DNA from 3 places in the Streptomyces sp. NPDC002958 genome. Region 3 is predicted to be linked to each of the others. Evidence: riboswitches for the same ligand, from Rfam matches in the RefSeq annotation. Region 3 holds a riboswitch; each other region holds the start of a gene.
What was found. Region 3 has a riboswitch for cobalamin ahead of ACZ3IC_RS23625 (ABC transporter substrate-binding protein). Riboswitches for the same ligand answer to the same signal wherever they lie in the genome.

Region 1 (5,868 bases), on a different contig from region 3:
GGACGCCGGACGCCCTGAGGACGGCCAGCCCGTCCTCCCAGGCGCGCTTGCCGCCGAGGAGGCGGACGACGGCGACGGAAGAACCCTCGATCAGTGCGGGGAGCTCCTCGTGGGCGTCGATGCGGGTGGGATTGCCGATCCGGTACGGCGCGCCACAGGCGCGGGCGGCGAGGAGGTCCGTGTCGGCGGTCGACAGCAACAGCACGGTGCTCATAGAGGCGTTCATGCGTGTGCTCCAGGTGCTCCGGGGGCGATGAAGGGAAGTCCTGACGGTGCGCCCGACTCGATGAGCCGCAGCAGCGCGTCGGTGTCCGCGTGTTCTTCGATGAGGTCGCCGAGGCGGTCGAGCTGTTCCTCGCGCAGCGCGGCGAAACTGGTGTCGGGGGCGGGGACGAAGCGCCGGCCGGCGGCCCGCGCGACCTCGGACAGGAAGCGACGCCGGAATTCGTCGCTCTCCAGCGAGCCGTGCCAGTGGGTGCCGTGGACTGCGCCGACCCGGCATCCGTCCAGGAACGGCTCGCCGCCGCGTACATCGGCGACGCCATGGTGGATCTCGTACCCCTCGACGGGGGCGCCGAGCGCCTCGCCGACGGGCCGGGCGAGGGTCTTCTCGCGGTCGAAGCGGATGCGTACGGGCAGCAGGCCGAGTCCGTCGATGTGCCCGGCCCGGGACTCGACCTCGTCCTCGATGTGTTCGCCGAGGATCTGGAAGCCGCCGCAGATGCCGAGGACCGGCCGGCCCTCGGCGGCGCGCCGCACCAGGGCGTCGGCGAGGCCGCGCTCGCGCAGCCAGGCCAGCGCCTTCACGGTGCCGCGGGTGCCCGGCACGATGACGAGGTCGGCGTCGGTCAGCTCCTGCGCACGGTCCACGAACCGGACGACGACGCCGGGTTCGGCGGCCAGCGCGTCCACATCGGTGAAGTTCGACATCAGGGGCACGGCGCACACCGCGACGCGCAGCACGTCCTCGCCGTGTGGCGGCGCGACGACCGATTCGTGTACGGCTCCGCGCAGCGTTGTGCTGTCCTTGAAAGCGGGCCGCAGACCGTCCTCCTCGTCGATGCCGAGGCCGTGGGCGAAGGGCAGCACTCCGTACGTCTGCCGTCCGGTGATCCCGCGCAGCATCTCCAGGCCGGGCTCCAGCAGCGACACATCGCCGCGGAACTTGTTGACGAGGTAGCCCGCGATCAGCGACTGGTCCTCGGCGTCGAGCAGCGCCGTCGTACCGAAGAACGAGGCGAAGACCCCACCGCGGTCGATGTCGCCGACGACCACCACCGGGAAGCGTGCCGCCCGCGCGATGCCCATGTTCACGATGTCCGTGCGTCGCAGATTGATCTCGGCCGGACTGCCCGCCCCCTCGCAGATCACCGCGTCATACGTGCCCCGAAGCTGCTCCAGACAGTCCACGACCGTGCCGAGGAGTGCTTCCTGCCTGCCCCCGTGGTAGCCGCGCGCGCTCATCTCGCCCACCGGTCTTCCCATCAGGACGACCTGACTGGAGCGGTCGCCGCCGGGTTTGAGCAGGACCGGGTTCATCAGCGCGGTCGGCTCCACCCGGGCGGCCTGGGCCTGCATGGCCTGGGCGCGCCCGATCTCGGCGCCCTCACGGGTGACGAACGAGTTCAGCGACATGTTCTGCGCCTTGAAGGGCGCCACCTTCACGCCCCGGCGTACGAGCCAGCGGCAGATGCCTGCCGTGACAACGCTCTTGCCCGCGTCCGAGGTGGTTCCGGCGACCAGCAGTCCGCCGCTCATGTCCGTCTCCGTCCTGCGATCAGACGTCTCGTGGTCCGACGTTCTGCGCTTCGATGTCCTGCGATCCGTCGTGCGGCGAGGCTCGTGCCCAGCCGTCCCGCCACACACACGCCGAGGGCCAGCGCGCTCACCCGGCGCGACAGCCGTACCGCGCGTTCGATGTCCTCGGTCTCCACCGCCCGGCCCGTCTCTCCGTTGAGGACCGGGCGGTGCTCGACCCGGCCGCCGTATGCCAGGGTTCCGCCGAGCCGTACGCCGAGCGCACCCGCGAACGAGGCCTCCACCGGGCCCGCGTTGGGGCTCGGATGCCCGGCCGCGTCGGCCCGCCAGGCCCGTACCGCTCCACGTGGCCGCCCCCCGGCGGTCACGGCGAGCAGGGCTGTGAGCCGGGCACCGGGCCAGCCCGCGAGGTCGTCGAGGCGGGCCGAGGCCCAGCCGTAGCGCCGGTGGCGGGGCGACTTGTGGCCGACCATGGCGTCAAGGGTGTTGGCGGCCCGGAAGCCGACGAGCCCGGGCACACCGGCCAGCGCGCCCCACACCAGGGCGCCGACCACGGCGTCCGAGGTGTTCTCGGCCACGGATTCCACCACGGCGCGGGCGATCTGCGGTCCGTCCAGGGAGTGCGGGTCGCGTCCGCACAGATGCGGCAGCCGCTCGCGGGCCAGCTCGATGTCACCGGCGGCCAGGGCACCGCCGATGGCCCGGGCCTCACGCCCCAGGGATGTACCGCCGACGACGGACCAGGTGGCGGCGGCGGTCAGCGCGACCGAGGCGGCGGGGTGGCTGCGTACGGCACGGGTGATCAGCGCGGCACCACCCGCGGCGCCTCCGGCGCAGACGAGGGTGTGCAGCGCGCCCCACCCGCGATGGTCGCGCCACAGACGGTGCTCGACGCCCGCTGCGGCCCGCCCGAAGGCAGCGACCGGATGCCCCCTGCGGGGGTCACCGAGCAGCAGATCGCCGATCAGACCGGCCGTGGCGCCGTACGCGAAAATGCGATCGGCACGCACGGCTCAACCGGCCGTTACGCCTCGAAGTACCTTCGTACAGGCGGCTCTCGTCGAGAGCGCCACAGCAACGGACGCACGGCAGCCAGGCATGGCGATATGTCCTCACTCAGGGTCCGCGCCCTGGTTCGACGTGACCGGCGACGAGAGTCTCCTGGCTCCCGGATCCGCAGTTCCCCCGGCCTTCCAGCCCGCTCGCGCGTGCCGTGACTTCCGGTGTGGGGGACTGCTCCCCGGTGACAGTGGCGGGACCGCGCCGGATTCGCACCGGCTTCCTCTGCTGTCGCCGTAATTGGCTCCGGCAGTCCACCACGCTCTGCGAACCTCCGTCAACTCGCCGTTGACCTGCGACGGGGCAGTGTGCTGAGGCCCACATCTGCCCGGGTACGCCACCGGCTCCACCACAGCGGGCCGGACACACGAGGTGTGTCCGGCCCGACGGGGGAGTGGGTGGCGGGGTGCTCAGGCGACGATCAGATAGATGCCGTACACGACCGCCGCGGCGCACAGCGCGAAGCAGACGTACCCGCCGGCGCGGGCCAGCAGCAGCGAGCCGCCCTGCGTCGCCGGTTCGGGCTGCTTGGAGAGACCGACGATGCCCAGGGTGAAGAGACCCACCAGCGCGACGGTGACGACGAGGGAGACGCCGAAGACGGAGCCGAGGGCTGCCCAGTCGATGTTCATGCTGAATCCTTAGACGGCCTGCCTGGACGGCTGGGCTAGACGGAGGCGGTTCGCGCCGGGTCCTGGGTGGTTTCGGCCGGGGCCGGAATGGTGGTCTTGAAGTCCTGGGCCGCGGTGGGCGGCGGGCTGACGGCGGCGACGGCCGTGGTGACGACGCCCGCGGGCTCGGCTTCGCCGTGCGTCGGCGCGACATCGTCGTGGCCGACCGGCTTGCGGCGCGACACCAACCAAATCGAACCGGAGCCCACGACCAACAGTGCCGCGGCGACGACGACACCCCAGGTGCCCTGCTCGGTGAGGAGTTCCGCGCCCGCGCCGATCAGGGCCGCGGCCGGCAGGGTCAGACCCCAGGCGACGAACATCCGGGTGGCGGTGGACCAGCGGACCACGCCGCCCTGGCGGCCGAGGCCCGCGCCCATCACGGCGCCGGAGCAGGCCTGGGTGGTGGAGAGGGAGAAGCCGAGGTGCGAGGAGGCCAGGATGACCGTGGCCGCACTGGTCTGGGCGGCGAAGCCCTGCGGCGGCTTGAGGTCGGTGAGGCCGCTGCCCATGGTGCGGATGATGCGCCAGCCGCCCAGGTAGGTGCCGAGCGCGATGGCCGTACCGGCAGAGACGATGACCCAGACCGGCGGGTTGGAGCCGGGGTTCAGGACGCCGCTGGTGACCAGGGCCAGGGTGATGACGCCCATGGTCTTCTGCGCGTCGTTGGTGCCGTGGGCGAGGGAGACCAGTCCGGCCGAGGCGATCTGACCGGCGCGGTAGCCCTTGGCGGTGGCCTTCTGCTGCGCGTCGTTACGGATCTTCCCGCCGATCCGGTACGTCAGCTTGGTGGCCAGCAGCGCGGCCAGACCGGCGACGATCGGGGCGGCGACCGCGGGGATCAGCACCTTGGTGACGACGGTGTCGCCGTTGACCGACGACCAGCCCGACGACATCACCGCCGCGCCGATCAGGCCGCCGAACAGGGCGTGCGAGGAGCTGGACGGCAGTCCGACCAGCCAGGTCAGCAGATTCCACAGGATGGCGCCGACGAGTGCCGCGAAGATGACTTCTGTCTGCAGCCCTTCCTCGTTGATGATCCCGCCGGAGATCGTCTTGGCGACCTCCACTGACAGGAACGCGCCGACGAGATTGAGAACGGCGGACATGGCCACCGCGGTCTTCGGTTTGAGTGCGCCGGTCGAGATGGTGGTCGCCATCGCGTTGGCGGTGTCGTGGAAACCGTTCGTGAAATCGAACACTAGGGCTGTCACGATCACAATCGCGAGCAGCAGCGTGATGTGTTCCATTTACCCAGGCAATCGTTCGATGTCAGTGGTAGGTGGACCGTAGGCAACCTGGGTGAACGGAAGGTGAACTGGGCGGGGCGCTGTGGTGACTCGATCCGGAGCCGGGATGCCCACTTGCCCTCCGTTTGTCCTCCACTTGTTCTCCGACGGGCAGCAGGGGCCGGGCGCAGGGCCCTGCTGGGCCCGATTCGGTCCGCCGCCACCCCTTTGTGAACCTCGCCCGGTGAAGTTCTCCCTGTGACCTTTCTCCTTGTGAACCGCTCCGGCCGATCGCATGTCCGTTCGCCTCCCGGGCTGAGAGGATCTCCGTATGAGCGATCAGCAGCGGGACGCGATCGAGCGGGCCTGGGACGGTGTCGTCGCCACCGCCCGCAGGACGGCGGCGGACGGCCTCGTCATCGGGACCTCGGGAAACGTGTCGGCACGGGTCGGCGCGACGGTCCTGGTCACCCCGAGCGGAGTGCCGTACGACCGGCTCGGCCCCGGGGATGCCGTCGGCGTCGATCTGGAAGGCAACCGCGTCCTCGGTGAGCTGGCGCCGACCAGCGAACTCCCACTCCATCTCGCGGTCTACCGGAACAGTGACGCGGCCGCCGTCGTGCACACCCACGCGGTGCACGCCACGGCCGTCTCCACCCTGGTCGCCGAGGTCCCCTCGGTCCACTACGCCGCCGCGATGCTCGGCGGCCCCGTCCGGGTCGCGGCCTATGCGCGCTACGGCACCGAGGAACTGGCCGAGAACATGCTCGCCGCCCTGCGGGGCCGTACGGGCTGCCTGCTCCAGAACCACGGAACCGTCACCTACGGGGCCACCCTGGACGAGGCGTACGACAGGACCGCCCAGCTGGAATGGCTCTGCCGGCTCTGGCTCAACGCGAGTTCCGTACCCGGGCACACCCCGAACCTGCTCTCCCCGGCGCAGTTGCGCGACGTACAGGAGGCGCTGAAGGGATACGGACAACCGGGCTGACCCACCCCCGCCCCTGCTGCCCTTGCTGTCCCTTGCTGTCCCTGCTATCCCCGCCGATCCAGCCGTCGCGCCCCTGCTCGGTCACCGGACGGCCCCGTCCGCTGGCAGGGTGCGGCACACCCCACGACACTGGAGCAGTGCGCCCGGCAACAGTCACGGC
Region 2 (5,868 bases), on a different contig from region 3:
CACCTTCGTCGCCGTTCCCGCGGCGATCTACGCGGCGGGCGCGGCCGGCTTCTTCGCGGTGCCGTACACCATCCTCGTGTACCCGCTGATCTTCACCTTCCTGCCGCGGCTGTGGTCGGTCTCGCACAAACACGGGTACGTGACCACCTCGGACTTCGTCCGCGGGCGCTTCGGCTCGAAGGGTCTTTCACTGGCGGTCGCCGTCACGGGCATCCTCGCCACGATGCCATACATCGCACTCCAACTCGTCGGCATCCAGGCGGTGCTGGACGTGATGGGCGTCGGCGGCGGCGAGAACACCCACTGGTTCGTCAAGGATCTGCCGCTGCTGATCGCGTTCGCGGTACTCGCCGCGTACACCTACTCGTCCGGCCTGCGGGCGCCCGCGCTGATCGCGTTCGTCAAGGACGGACTGATCTACCTGGTCATCGCGGTGGCGATCATCTACATCCCGATCAAGCTCGGCGGCTTCGACGACATCTTCGCCAAGGCCGGCGAGGCGTTTTCGCAGAAGAACCCGGCCACCGGCGCGCCACGCGGCGCGCTCGCACCGGGTGAGGCCGGCCAATGGGGTTACGCCACACTGGCGTTGGGTTCGGCGCTGGCGCTCTTCATGTATCCGCACTCGATCACCGCGACACTCTCCAGCCGCAGCCGCGATGTGATCCGGCGCAACACCACGATCCTGCCGCTGTACTCGCTGATGCTGGGCCTGCTGGCGCTGCTCGGCTTCATGGCGATCGCCGCCGGAATCAAGGTGGACAACGGGCAGTTGGCCATCCCCCAGCTGTTCGAGAACATGTTCCCGGACTGGTTCGCGGGCGTCGCGTTCGCCGCCATCGGCATCGGCGCGCTGGTGCCCGCCGCGATCATGTCGATCGCCGCGGCGAACCTCTTCACCCGCAACATCTACAAGGACTTCCTCAAGCCGGACGCGACCCCGGCGCAGGAGACCAGGGTCTCCAAGCTGGTGTCGCTGCTGGTGAAGGTCGGCGCGCTCGCCTTCGTCCTCACCATGGACAAGACGGTCGCGATCAACTTCCAGCTGCTCGGCGGGATCTGGATTCTCCAGACGCTGCCGGCCCTCATCGGCGGGCTGTTCACCCGCTGGTTCCACCGCTGGGCGCTGCTCGCGGGCTGGGCGGTCGGCATGGTGTACGGGACGGTGGCCGCGTACGGGGTCGCCAGCCCGACCCAGGCGCACTTCGGCGGGTCGTCCAAGGAGATCCCGGGCATCGGCGAAATCGGCTACATCGGTCTCACGGCGCTCGTGCTGAACGCGGTGGTGACGGTGGTGCTCACCTTCGTCCTGAACGCCGTGAAGGCACCCGCCGGGATCGACGAGACCTCCCCGGCCGACTACACGGCCGACGCGGGCGACCCGGACGTCCGGGTGGAGCTCCCGTCGGCCACGGCCGGGGCACCGGGCGGCGGCCACTGACGGCCGCACCGACGCCGGCCGACGGCCCGTCGAGCCCCCTTCAGCGGGGCGCGGCGGGCCGTCCGTGCGATCGGGCCCAACGGTCCGGGAGAGGGCCGTACGGCTTGCTCTGCGGGCCCGACTTGGGCTGTGCGACACAACATGTGGGGGCTGTCTCATCCGACGGCCCCCACATGTATGCTCATGCTCGCTGTCGCCGCAGGGAAATCCGGTGCGAATCCGGAACTGTCCCGCAACGGTGTATTCGGTGCGCTTTTGCGCACCATCGACTCAGTCCGAGGACCTGCCGACAGCGCATCCGGCTCGACCGAACCGGATGCCAGACGTCCGGGCCTCGCGGATGGGCCGGTGGACGCCGTACGGAGTGCTGCCCCGACGCGGGCCCGCCTCTGCCCGGCTGCCCCGTTCCCCGCCGGCCCCGAGCCGAGCGAGGGAGAGCACCACGTGACCATCGCGCCAGCCGATCCGGCTTCAGTCGCCGTGTCCGAAGCGGCCGAGTCCGAGGGAACCGCACACGACGGACCGGGGACCGCACTGCTGCGGACCCTGACCGACCTCACCGTCGATCTGCCCGACACCGACCCCGGTCGCGTCGCCGCCGCCGCGCTGCGCGGCCGCAACGCCCGGTCGGACGAGGCCGAGCTGCGCTCGCTGGCCACCGAGGCCGCCGCGGGGCTCATCTCCGAGGACCCCGCGTACTCCCGGCTCGCGGCCAGGCTCCTGACCCGCACCATCGCGGACGAGGCGGCCGGTCAGGGCGCGGTCTCCTTCTCCGCCTCGGTCGCCGTCGGGCACCGCGAGGGCCTGATCGCGGACCGTACCGCCGAGTTCGTCGCGCTGCACGCGGCCACTCTCGACGCGCTGGTGGAGCGTTCACTCGCCGACGGCGCCGACGACCGCTTCGGCTACTTCGGGCTGCGGACCCTGCACAGCCGCTATCTGCTGCGCCACCCGCACACCCGCCAGGTCATCGAAACGCCCCAGCACTTCATGCTGCGCGTCGCGGCCGGTCTCGCCGAGGACGATTCGCAGCGCGCCCTGGACGAAGTCGCCGCTCTGTACGGGCTGATGAGCCGGCTCGACTATCTGCCGTCCTCGCCGACCCTGTTCAACTCCGGTACCCGGCACCCGCAGATGTCCTCCTGCTATCTGCTGGACTCCCCGCTCGACGAGCTCGACTCGATCTACGACCGATACCACCAGGTGGCGCGGCTCTCGAAGCACGCGGGCGGCATCGGTCTCTCGTACTCCCGCATCCGCGCCCGCGGTTCGCTGATCCGCGGCACCAACGGGCACTCCAACGGCATCGTGCCGTTCCTGAAGACGCTCGACGCCTCCGTCGCCGCGGTCAACCAGGGGGGCCGCCGCAAGGGCGCCGCCGCCGTCTACCTGGAGACCTGGCACGCGGACATCGAGGAGTTCCTGGAGCTGCGCGACAACACGGGTGAGGACCAGCGGCGTACGCACAACCTCAACCTGGCGCACTGGATCCCGGACGAGTTCATGCGCCGGGTCGACGCGGACCGCGACTGGTCGCTGTTCTCGCCTGCCGATGTGCCCGAGCTCGTCGACCTGTGGGGAGACGAGTTCGACGCCGCGTACCGGGCCGCCGAGACCAAGGGGCTGGCCCGCAAGTCGATGCCGGCCCGTGAACTGTACGGCCGGATGATGCGTACCCTCGCCCAGACCGGACAGGGCTGGATGACGTTCAAGGACGCCTCGAACCGGACCGCGAACCAGACCGCCGAGCCGGGCCGCGTCGTCCACTCGTCGAATCTGTGCACCGAGATCCTCGAAGTCACCGATGACGGCGAGACGGCCGTCTGCAACCTGGGTTCGGTCAACCTCGGCGCGTTCGTCACCGATGGTGGCATCGACTGGGAGCGGCTGGACGCGACTGTCCGTACCGCCGTGACCTTCCTCGACCGGGTCGTCGACATCAACTTCTACCCGACCGAGCAGGCCGGCCGGTCCAATGCGAAGTGGCGCCCCGTCGGTCTGGGGGCCATGGGTCTCCAGGACGTCTTCTTCCAGCTGCGGCTGCCGTTCGACTCCCCCGAGGCCCGCGCGCTCTCCACGAAGATCTCCGAGCGGATCATGCTCGCGGCGTACGAGGCGTCCTGCGGGCTCGCCGAGCGCTCGGGCCCGCTGCCCGCGTGGTCCCAGACGCGTGCCGCGCGCGGTGTGCTGCACCCCGACCACTACGACACCGAGCTGAACTGGCCGGAGCGCTGGGCCGCCCTGCGCACCCGGATCGCGAAGACCGGGATGCGCAACTCGCTGCTGCTCGCCATCGCGCCGACGGCGACGATCGCCTCGATCGCGGGTGTGTACGAGTGCATCGAGCCGCAGGTGTCCAACCTCTTCAAGCGCGAGACGCTCAGCGGTGAGTTCCTCCAGGTCAACGCATACCTGGTGGAGGAGCTGAAGCAGCTCGGCGTGTGGGACGCGCGGACCCGTGAGGCGCTGCGCGAGGCAAGCGGTTCCGTACAGGACTTCGCCTGGATTCCACAGGAGGTGCGGGCGCTGTACCGCACGGCGTGGGAGATCCCGCAGCGCGGACTGATCGACATGGCGGCGGCGCGGACGCCGTTCCTCGACCAGAGCCAGTCGCTGAACCTGTTCCTGGAGACGCCGACGATCGGCAAGCTCTCCTCGATGTACGCGTACGCCTGGAAGCAGGGGCTGAAGACGACGTACTACCTGCGCTCGCGCCCGGCGACCCGGATCGCCCGTGCGGCCTCCGGCCAGGCAGCTGCCGCCGCCCCCATTCCCGTACAGCAGGCCCAGGCTCCCGACGCGGACGCCATCGCCTGCTCCCTCGAAAACCCCGAGTCCTGCGAGGCCTGCCAGTGATGAGCTCGACCAACTCCGAGAAGAACCTGCTCGACCCGGGCTTCGAACTGACCCTGCGCCCCATGCGCTACCCGGACTTCTACGAGCGCTACCGCGACGCGATCAAGAACACCTGGACGGTGGAGGAGGTCGACCTCCACTCCGATGTCGCCGACCTCGCCAAGCTGTCCCCCGGCGAGCAGCACATGATCGGCCGGCTCGTCGCGTTCTTCGCGACGGGTGACTCGATCGTCTCCAACAACCTCGTGCTGACGCTGTACAAGCACATCAACTCCCCCGAGGCACGGCTGTATCTGTCGCGGCAGCTCTTCGAGGAGGCTGTGCACGTCCAGTTCTATCTGACGCTGCTCGACACCTATCTGCCCGATCCGGACGACCGTGCCGCCGCGTTCGACGCGGTCGAGGAGATCCCGTCCATTCGTGAGAAGGCGCAGTTCTGCTTCAAGTGGATGGTCGCCCTGGATGGGCAAGGAGGGGTCGAGAAGATCGAGCGCCTGGAGACCAAGGCCGACCGCCGCCGCTTCCTGCTGAACCTGATCTGCTTCGCGGCGTGCATCGAGGGGCTGTTCTTCTACGGCGCGTTCGCGTACGTCTACTGGTTCCGCTCGCGGGGTCTGCTGCACGGTCTCGCCACAGGCACCAACTGGGTGTTCCGTGACGAGACGATGCACATGAACTTCGCGTTCGAGGTCGTGGACACCGTCCGCAAGGAGGAGCCGGACCTCTTCGACGACGAGCTCCAGCGGCAGGTCACCGACATGCTGAAGGAGGCCGTCGACGCGGAGCTGCAGTTCGGCCGCGATCTGTGCGGTGACGGGCTGCCGGGCATGAACACCGAGTCCATGCGCCAGTACCTGGAGTGCGTGGCCGACCAGCGGCTCACCCGGCTGGGCTTCCCGGCGGTCTACGGCTCCGAGAATCCGTTCGCGTTCATGGAGCTGCAGGGCGTGCAGGAGCTGACGAACTTCTTCGAGCGCCGACCGTCCGCCTACCAGGTGGCGGTGGAGGGCTCGGTCGCCTTCGACGACGACTTTTAGGGCCAGCTTCTGAGGCAGGAGCGCCGCGCAGCCGTCACGGCTGCGCGGCGAGGGCCGCCTGACTGCGGCGGCACGGAGAAAAGCCCGGTGTGCCCGGTCCGGACGGACCGGGCACACCGGGCTCTCGTGCGTCAGATGCCGCAGTTCGGCGCCGACCAGAAGTGGCTGGGGCCCTGGTTGACGTGGATGTGGTCGTCGTGGCCCGGGTAGCCGGGGCCGAGGATCCCGTTGAAGCCGTGGTTGCGGGCCTGCTTGGCGAGGGTGCACAGGGAGTGCGGTCCTGCGCCCAGGTCGGCCGCGTCCCCGTAGAGATGACGGCTGTTGGACGCGCCGCCGACCGCGCTGTTGCAGGAGGTGGAGCGGAAACCGCTGGTGATCCGGATCGACTGGTCACCGAGCGCGTGCCGCAGTGCCTCCAGCTTCCACATGGTGCTCAGCGCGTTGGCCTTCGCCGTGCCCGCCGCGACGGCACCACCCGCCCAGGTCGTATTGCACTGGTTGTGCTCGGCGTACGTGAAGTGGATCGGGGTGCAG
Region 3 (5,868 bases):
GAGTTCGCCGTCCTCGTCAGGGAGACGGTGGGCGGCGACGGGGGCTTCGACAAGCTCCCCAAGGACGCCACCCTGGCCGACATCACGCGGTTCATCGACGTGACAGCCGGCAGAGGGGCACTGGTGGGCGGCGAGGCACCGATGAGCAACGCCCGATGAACGAGCGAGCCATCGCCGTCACCGGCCTGGGAATGATCACCCCGGTCGGCAACGACACCGAATCCACCTGGAAGGGTGTGTGCGCCGGAGTCTCGCCGGCCCGCACCGTCGCGGAGCTCGAAGGATGCGCGATCGACTTCGCCTGCATGGTCGACGGAATCGACCTGGACGCGGCGATCGGCGGCCGTACGTCCTTCCGGATGGGGAAGTACGTCAAGTTCGCCGTTCTCGCCGCCCGGGAGGCGGTCGCCGACGCCGGGCTCGAACCGGGGCAGTGGGACGGCAGCCGGGTCGCGGTGGTCGTCGGCACCAGCAGCGGAGGTTCCGCCTCGCTGACCGAGCAGGCCGTCGTGCTCGACCGGCTCGGACCGGATGCCACCTCACCGTCGGGCATTCTGCTCACCATTCCGAACATGCCCGCGGCCGAGATCGCCATCCAGCTGCGGGCCACCGGTCCCAGTCTGGCGCCGTGCACCGCCTGTTCGTCCGGTGTCACCGCGCTGTCCGTCGCCCGCGATCTGCTGGTCACCGGGCAGTGCGACATCGCGATCGCCGGAGCCACCGAGTCGATCGTGTACCCGGTCGCCATGGCCGGGTTCGCCAGGTCCGGAGCCGGGGCCCGGACGGACGGCGACCCGGCCCTGCTGTGCCGGCCCTTCGCGGCCGACCGTGCCGGGCTGGTCATGGGCGAGGGCGCCGCCGTCATGGTGCTGGAACGGGCGGACGCCGCCGCAGCCCGGGGCGCCGTGCCACGGGCCCTGCTCGCGGGCACCGGCGCCACCACCGACGCCCACCACCCCACCAGCCCGCACCCGTCCGGCGCGGTCGCCCAGGCAGCGGTCGAGGCCGCACTGCGCGACGCGGGCTGGGCGGCCGAGGACGTCGAGCACGTCAACGCACACGGCACGGCGACACCGAGCAACGACGCCACCGAGGCCGCCCTCATCGGCCGGGTATACCCGCACCGGCCGCCCGTCACCGCCCCGAAGGGCGTACTGGGGCACTGCATGGGGGCGGCCGGAGCGATCGAGGCAGGGCTGACCGTCCTGACGCTCCAACGCGGAGTCGTACCGCCGATCGCGAACCTGGACGCCCCGGCGCCCGAGTTCGACATCAACTGCGTGACCGGGCAACCGCTGCGGAAGCCCATCCGGCGCGCCGTCAGCCACTCCTTCGGCTTCGGCGGACACAACGCCGTGATCGCTCTTCAGCGTCCGTAGGCATCAGGCAGGTGGTGCGACGGGACACAGCCCGGCGTACCACCGGCCCACCGCCCGCGAGCTGCGCAGAGGCTCGTGATAGCTTGCCGGAGCCAGTCGAACTCCACGTAGGGGTCAGGGAATCCGGTGAGAATCCGGAACTGACGCGCAGCGGTGAGGGGGACGGGCGGGGCCACGGCCACTGGGACCACCCTCGGGTGTCCTGGGAAGGCGTCCCGTCCGTAGGAACCCGAGTCCGAAGACCTGCTGGCACCTGCGACCCGGTACCGGGCGCAGGAATTCGTACAGCGGGCTCCGCGCATGAGCCCAGAGACGCAGAGGGACTTTGTGCCGTCCATAGCCAGCCCCGTCCGCACCATGGCCCTGTTCTCGGCGGGACTCGTTTTGCTGACCGCTTGCGGGGGCGGAACGAACAGATCCGCCGCGAAGTCCGGCCCCGCCGACGGATACCCGGTCACGCTGAAGAACTGCGGACGCACCGTCACCGTCGAAGCCGCACCGCACCACGCCGTCTCGGTCGACCAGGGATCGACGGAGATCCTCCTCTCCCTCGGCCTCGCCGACCGGATGGCCGCCACCTCGACCTGGACCGACCCGGTGATGAAGGGCCTGGAGAAGGCCAACGCCGAGGTGCCCAGGATCGCGGACAACCGGCCGTCGTCGGAAAAGGTCCTCGACCAGGAACCCGACTTCATCAGCGCGTCGTTCGAGTCGACACTCGCCAAGGGCGGCGTCGCACCCCGCGAACAGTTCGAGGAACTCGGCGTCCCCACCTATGTCTCGCCCGCCGACTGCACCGGCAAGGACAACAGCGGCGGCGGCGACGGGGCCCGCACGGCGCCACTGACCATGGACAGCGTCTACGGCGAAGTGCGCGACCTGGCCAGGGTGTTCGGTGTGCAAAAACGCGGCGAGACGCTCGTGGCGCAGCTGCGGGCCCGGGTGAAGAAGGCGACCGAGGGCGTCGACGCCTCTGATGCCACCCTCCTCTACTGGTTCTCCGACTCAAACGCCCCGTACCTGGCCGGCTGCTGCGGAGCACCCGGCATCATCACCAGGGAACTCGGCGCGAAGAACGTCTTCGACGACACCCATGAGGAATGGCCCCAGATCAGCTGGGAAACCGTCGCCGACCGCAACCCCGACGTCCTGGTCATCGGCGATTTGACCCGTAAGGCACAGACCGCCGAGAGCGCCGCGAAGAAGATCGAGTTCCTGGAGTCCAACCCCGTCACGAAGAACATGGACGCTGTCAGGCACAAGCGGTACGTCCTGCTGAGCGGCCAGGCCATGAACCCGTCCATCCGGACGGTCGAGGGTGTGGAACGCGTCGCCGCCGGGCTGCGCACGTTCGGTCTCACGGGGTGACGGACACCGAACGGGCCACGGCCGTGGACGTACCGCGGGCCTCCGAGGCGTCCGCGCGCCGTGGGAAGGGGGTGCGGAAGCTGCGCGGCGGGGCCCTGTGGCTCTGCGGCATCGCGCTGCTCGTGCTGTCCGTCGCGGTCGCCGTCACCGTCGGCCCCGCCCGGATCTCCGTGGCCGACGTCTGGTCCACAGTCGCCTCCCACCTCGGCTGGGGCCGGTCACGGCTCACCCCGATCCGGGACGGCATCATCTGGAACCTGCGTATGCCGCGCACCCTGTTCGCCGCGGTGTGCGGTGCCGGGCTCGCGGTGTGCGGCACCGTCATGCAGTCCCTGCTCCGCAACCCGCTCGCCGACCCGTTCGTCCTCGGTGTCTCCTCCGGCGCGTCCACCGGCGCGGTCGTGGTCGTCGTCCTCGGGGTCGGCGGGGGAGCGGTCTCGATCTCGACCGGCGCGTTCATCGGCGCACTGTGCTCGTTCGCCCTCGTCCTGCTGCTGAGTCACACCCTGGGCGGCACGACCGACCGGGTCGTCCTCTCCGGTGTCGCGGCCATGCAGTTGTTCTCCGCGCTCACTTCCTTCGTCGTGATGACCTCCGCCGATGCCGAGCAGGCCCGCGGGGTGCTGTTCTGGCTGCTCGGCTCGCTCAGCGGGGTCGGCTGGACCGATGTGTGGATCTGCTCCGTCGTTCTCGTCGTGACGCTGCTGATCTGCCTCGGCCATGCCCGTACGCTCGACGCCTTCGCGTTCGGCCAGGACGCCGCCGCCACGCTCGGCGTCCATGTCGCACGCACCCGGCTCGTGTTGCTCTGCACGACCGCGCTGCTGACCGCCGTCCTCGTCAGCGCGGCCGGCGCCATCGGCTTCGTCGGCCTGGTGCTGCCGCACGCCGCCCGGGCGCTCGCCGGCTCCGGACACCGGCGGCTGCTGCCGGTCACCGCACTGGCCGGGGCTGTGTTCCTGGTCTGGGTCGACACCCTGGCCAGGACGGTACTCGACCCGCAGGAGGTGCCCGTGGGCGTTGTCACCGCACTCATCGGCGTACCCGCGTTCGTCCTGGTCCTGTACCGCACCCGGAGGATCACATGACGGGTGGAGCCACCGAGGGGCTGCGTGCCGAACGGGTCAGCCGGGAGGCGGGCGGCCGTCTCATCCTCGACGGGGTCCGTCTCGCCCCGCCGCCCGGCGCAACCGTCGGGCTGCTCGGGCCGAACGGCTCCGGCAAGTCCACCCTGTTGCGGGTGCTTGCGGGAGTCCTCGTCCCGGAGACGGGCGTGGTCACCCTCGACGGCCGCCGACTCGACGAGATCGGCCGCAGGGCCGTGGCCCAGCGGGTCGCCGTGGTCGACCAGCATGCCGTCACCCAGGTCGAGTTGAGCGTGCTGGACGTGGTACGCCTCGGGCGCGTCCCGCACCGCAGGGCCTGGTCGGCGCCCGGCCGGGCGGATGACGACGCGGTGCGCGAAGCGCTGGAGCGGACCGGTCTCGCCGACCGAGGCGACCAGTCCTGGCACACCCTCTCCGGAGGCGAGCGGCAACGTGTCCAGATCGCGCGCGCACTGGCCCAGCAGCCGCGTGAACTGCTGCTCGACGAGCCGACGAACCACCTCGACATCCAGCACCAGCTGGAACTGCTGGCGCTCATCACCTCGCTGCCCCTCACCGGGGTGATCGCTCTGCACGACCTCAATCTGGCCGCGATGTTCTGCGATCGGATCGTCGTCATGAAGGAGGGGCGGGTGGTGGCCGCCGGGACTCCGTCGGAAGTGATCACCGAGCGGCTCATCGCCGATGTCTACCGCGTCAGGGCGCGGGTCACCCCGGACGGCCCCGACGGGCGGCCGTCGGTGCGCTTCCTGCCGGAGCGGCCGTTGGGGCCGACGTGGCGGACAGGGCCGACGGTGCAGGAGGGGAACGTGCGGCCGTAGCGGCGGGTGCCCTGGCCGTGACGGTGCCTGCACGGCGAGCGGCCCGGTTCTCGACGCCGAGAGGGCGGACCCTGGTGCAACACGGGTCCACCCCTCACTCGCGGTCTCGGCGCGGCTGTCCGCCGCGGTGCGCGGGGGTCAGCCGCGGCGTCCCTGGCCGAAATCGCCACCCATGTCCTTGCCACCCATGTCCTTGCCACCGGTGTTCTTGCCGTCTGTGTAGTCGATCTGCTCCTTGCGGAGGTCGGCGGAGACCTCCTTCTGCTCGGTCACCTTCTTGGTCTCCATCCGCACCCGCTCGATGGGCACAGTCTCCTTGCGCGTGGTGGTGCGCTCGGCGTGCAGGGTGACCTCGACATCCTGCTCACGGATGTGGGCAGGCCCCGTCGCCCTGTTGCCGGGCTGCAGCGGTTCACGGATCACACGTACCTCTTCGTGAGACACCGGCACCGTCCTGGTGACGTGCTCGGTGACGACGTACTTGTGCAGGCGTGCCTTGCCGCTTACGTACTCCTCGGTGCCGACGTGCAGTTGCTCCTCGGAGCGGATCATCTCCTCCTTGCCGCCCAGGTCGGCGGCGGACCGCTCGGAGCCTGCCCCGGCACCGACGAGGGGACGGGCCGTGCCCGCCGTCTCGGTGTCGCGGTGCCTGCCGGTGCCCGTACCGGAGGGAGAGGTGCCGGCCATGGTCGGCTTGTCGCTCCCGGTGGTGCGCCCGGTGCCGGCCGCGCCCATGGCCGTGGTGTCGGTCCCGGACGCCTGCGTGGTTCCCGTGTCCGACCGGCCGCCGAGCCTTGCGGTGGTGTTCCTGGCAAGGCCGTAGTGGCGGTAGAGCTCTTCCTCCTCAGCCACGGACAGATGCGCGTCCGCGTCCACCCGGGGGGCTTCCTTGACGCGGTTCTTGGGATGCGAGATGTGCAGGTCGGAGCCCACACGACGGGCCCCGGCAAGAGGAACGAAACTCTCCTTCATGCCGAACAGGCCGGTCTTCACCGTGATCCAGTCCGGGCGGCCGGTGTTGTCGTCGATATACACCCGGCCCACACTGCCGATCTTCTCGCCCGCGGTGTCGTACACCGTCAGGCCGTCCAGCTCTCCGGAATCCGTGAAACCGTCAGCGGCTCCCATGGCCGATTCCTCCTCGCCCGGGCGCGTCCTGTGGCTGGGGCCATCAGGGGAGGCGCGTCCGATTTC

Region 1: another riboswitch for cobalamin. It lies ahead of ACZ3IC_RS27525 (cobalamin biosynthesis protein); the one in region 3 lies ahead of ACZ3IC_RS23625 (ABC transporter substrate-binding protein).
Region 2: another riboswitch for cobalamin. It lies ahead of ACZ3IC_RS06040 (ribonucleoside-diphosphate reductase subunit alpha); the one in region 3 lies ahead of ACZ3IC_RS23625 (ABC transporter substrate-binding protein).

Annotation. Positions count from the first base shown of each region.
Region 1 is NZ_JBVHDS010000022.1:61,048-66,915, reverse strand. It holds gene cobN (cobaltochelatase subunit CobN) at 1-214, opposite strand, end outside; gene ACZ3IC_RS27530 (cobyric acid synthase) at 223-1,758, opposite strand; gene ACZ3IC_RS27525 (cobalamin biosynthesis protein) at 1,755-2,768, opposite strand; cobalamin riboswitch at 2,914-3,042, opposite strand; gene ACZ3IC_RS27520 (hypothetical protein) at 3,228-3,449, opposite strand; gene ACZ3IC_RS27515 (inorganic phosphate transporter) at 3,485-4,738, opposite strand; gene ACZ3IC_RS27510 (class II aldolase/adducin family protein) at 5,049-5,708, shown strand; gene ACZ3IC_RS27505 (alpha/beta hydrolase) at 5,846-5,868, shown strand, end outside.
Region 2 is NZ_JBVHDS010000002.1:568,059-573,926, forward strand. It holds gene mctP (monocarboxylate uptake permease MctP) at 1-1,441, shown strand, start outside; adenosylcobalamin-variant (AdoCbl-variant) riboswitch at 1,632-1,734, shown strand; gene ACZ3IC_RS06040 (ribonucleoside-diphosphate reductase subunit alpha) at 1,886-4,297, shown strand; gene ACZ3IC_RS06045 (ribonucleotide-diphosphate reductase subunit beta) at 4,297-5,334, shown strand; gene ACZ3IC_RS06050 (D-Ala-D-Ala carboxypeptidase family metallohydrolase) at 5,466-5,868, opposite strand, start outside.
Region 3 is NZ_JBVHDS010000015.1:41,998-47,865, forward strand. It holds gene ACZ3IC_RS23615 (phosphopantetheine-binding protein) at 1-159, shown strand, start outside; gene ACZ3IC_RS23620 (beta-ketoacyl-[acyl-carrier-protein] synthase family protein) at 156-1,379, shown strand; cobalamin riboswitch at 1,456-1,644, shown strand; gene ACZ3IC_RS23625 (ABC transporter substrate-binding protein) at 1,680-2,747, shown strand; gene ACZ3IC_RS23630 (FecCD family ABC transporter permease) at 2,744-3,835, shown strand; gene ACZ3IC_RS23635 (ABC transporter ATP-binding protein) at 3,832-4,674, shown strand; gene ACZ3IC_RS23640 (DUF2382 domain-containing protein) at 4,813-5,802, opposite strand.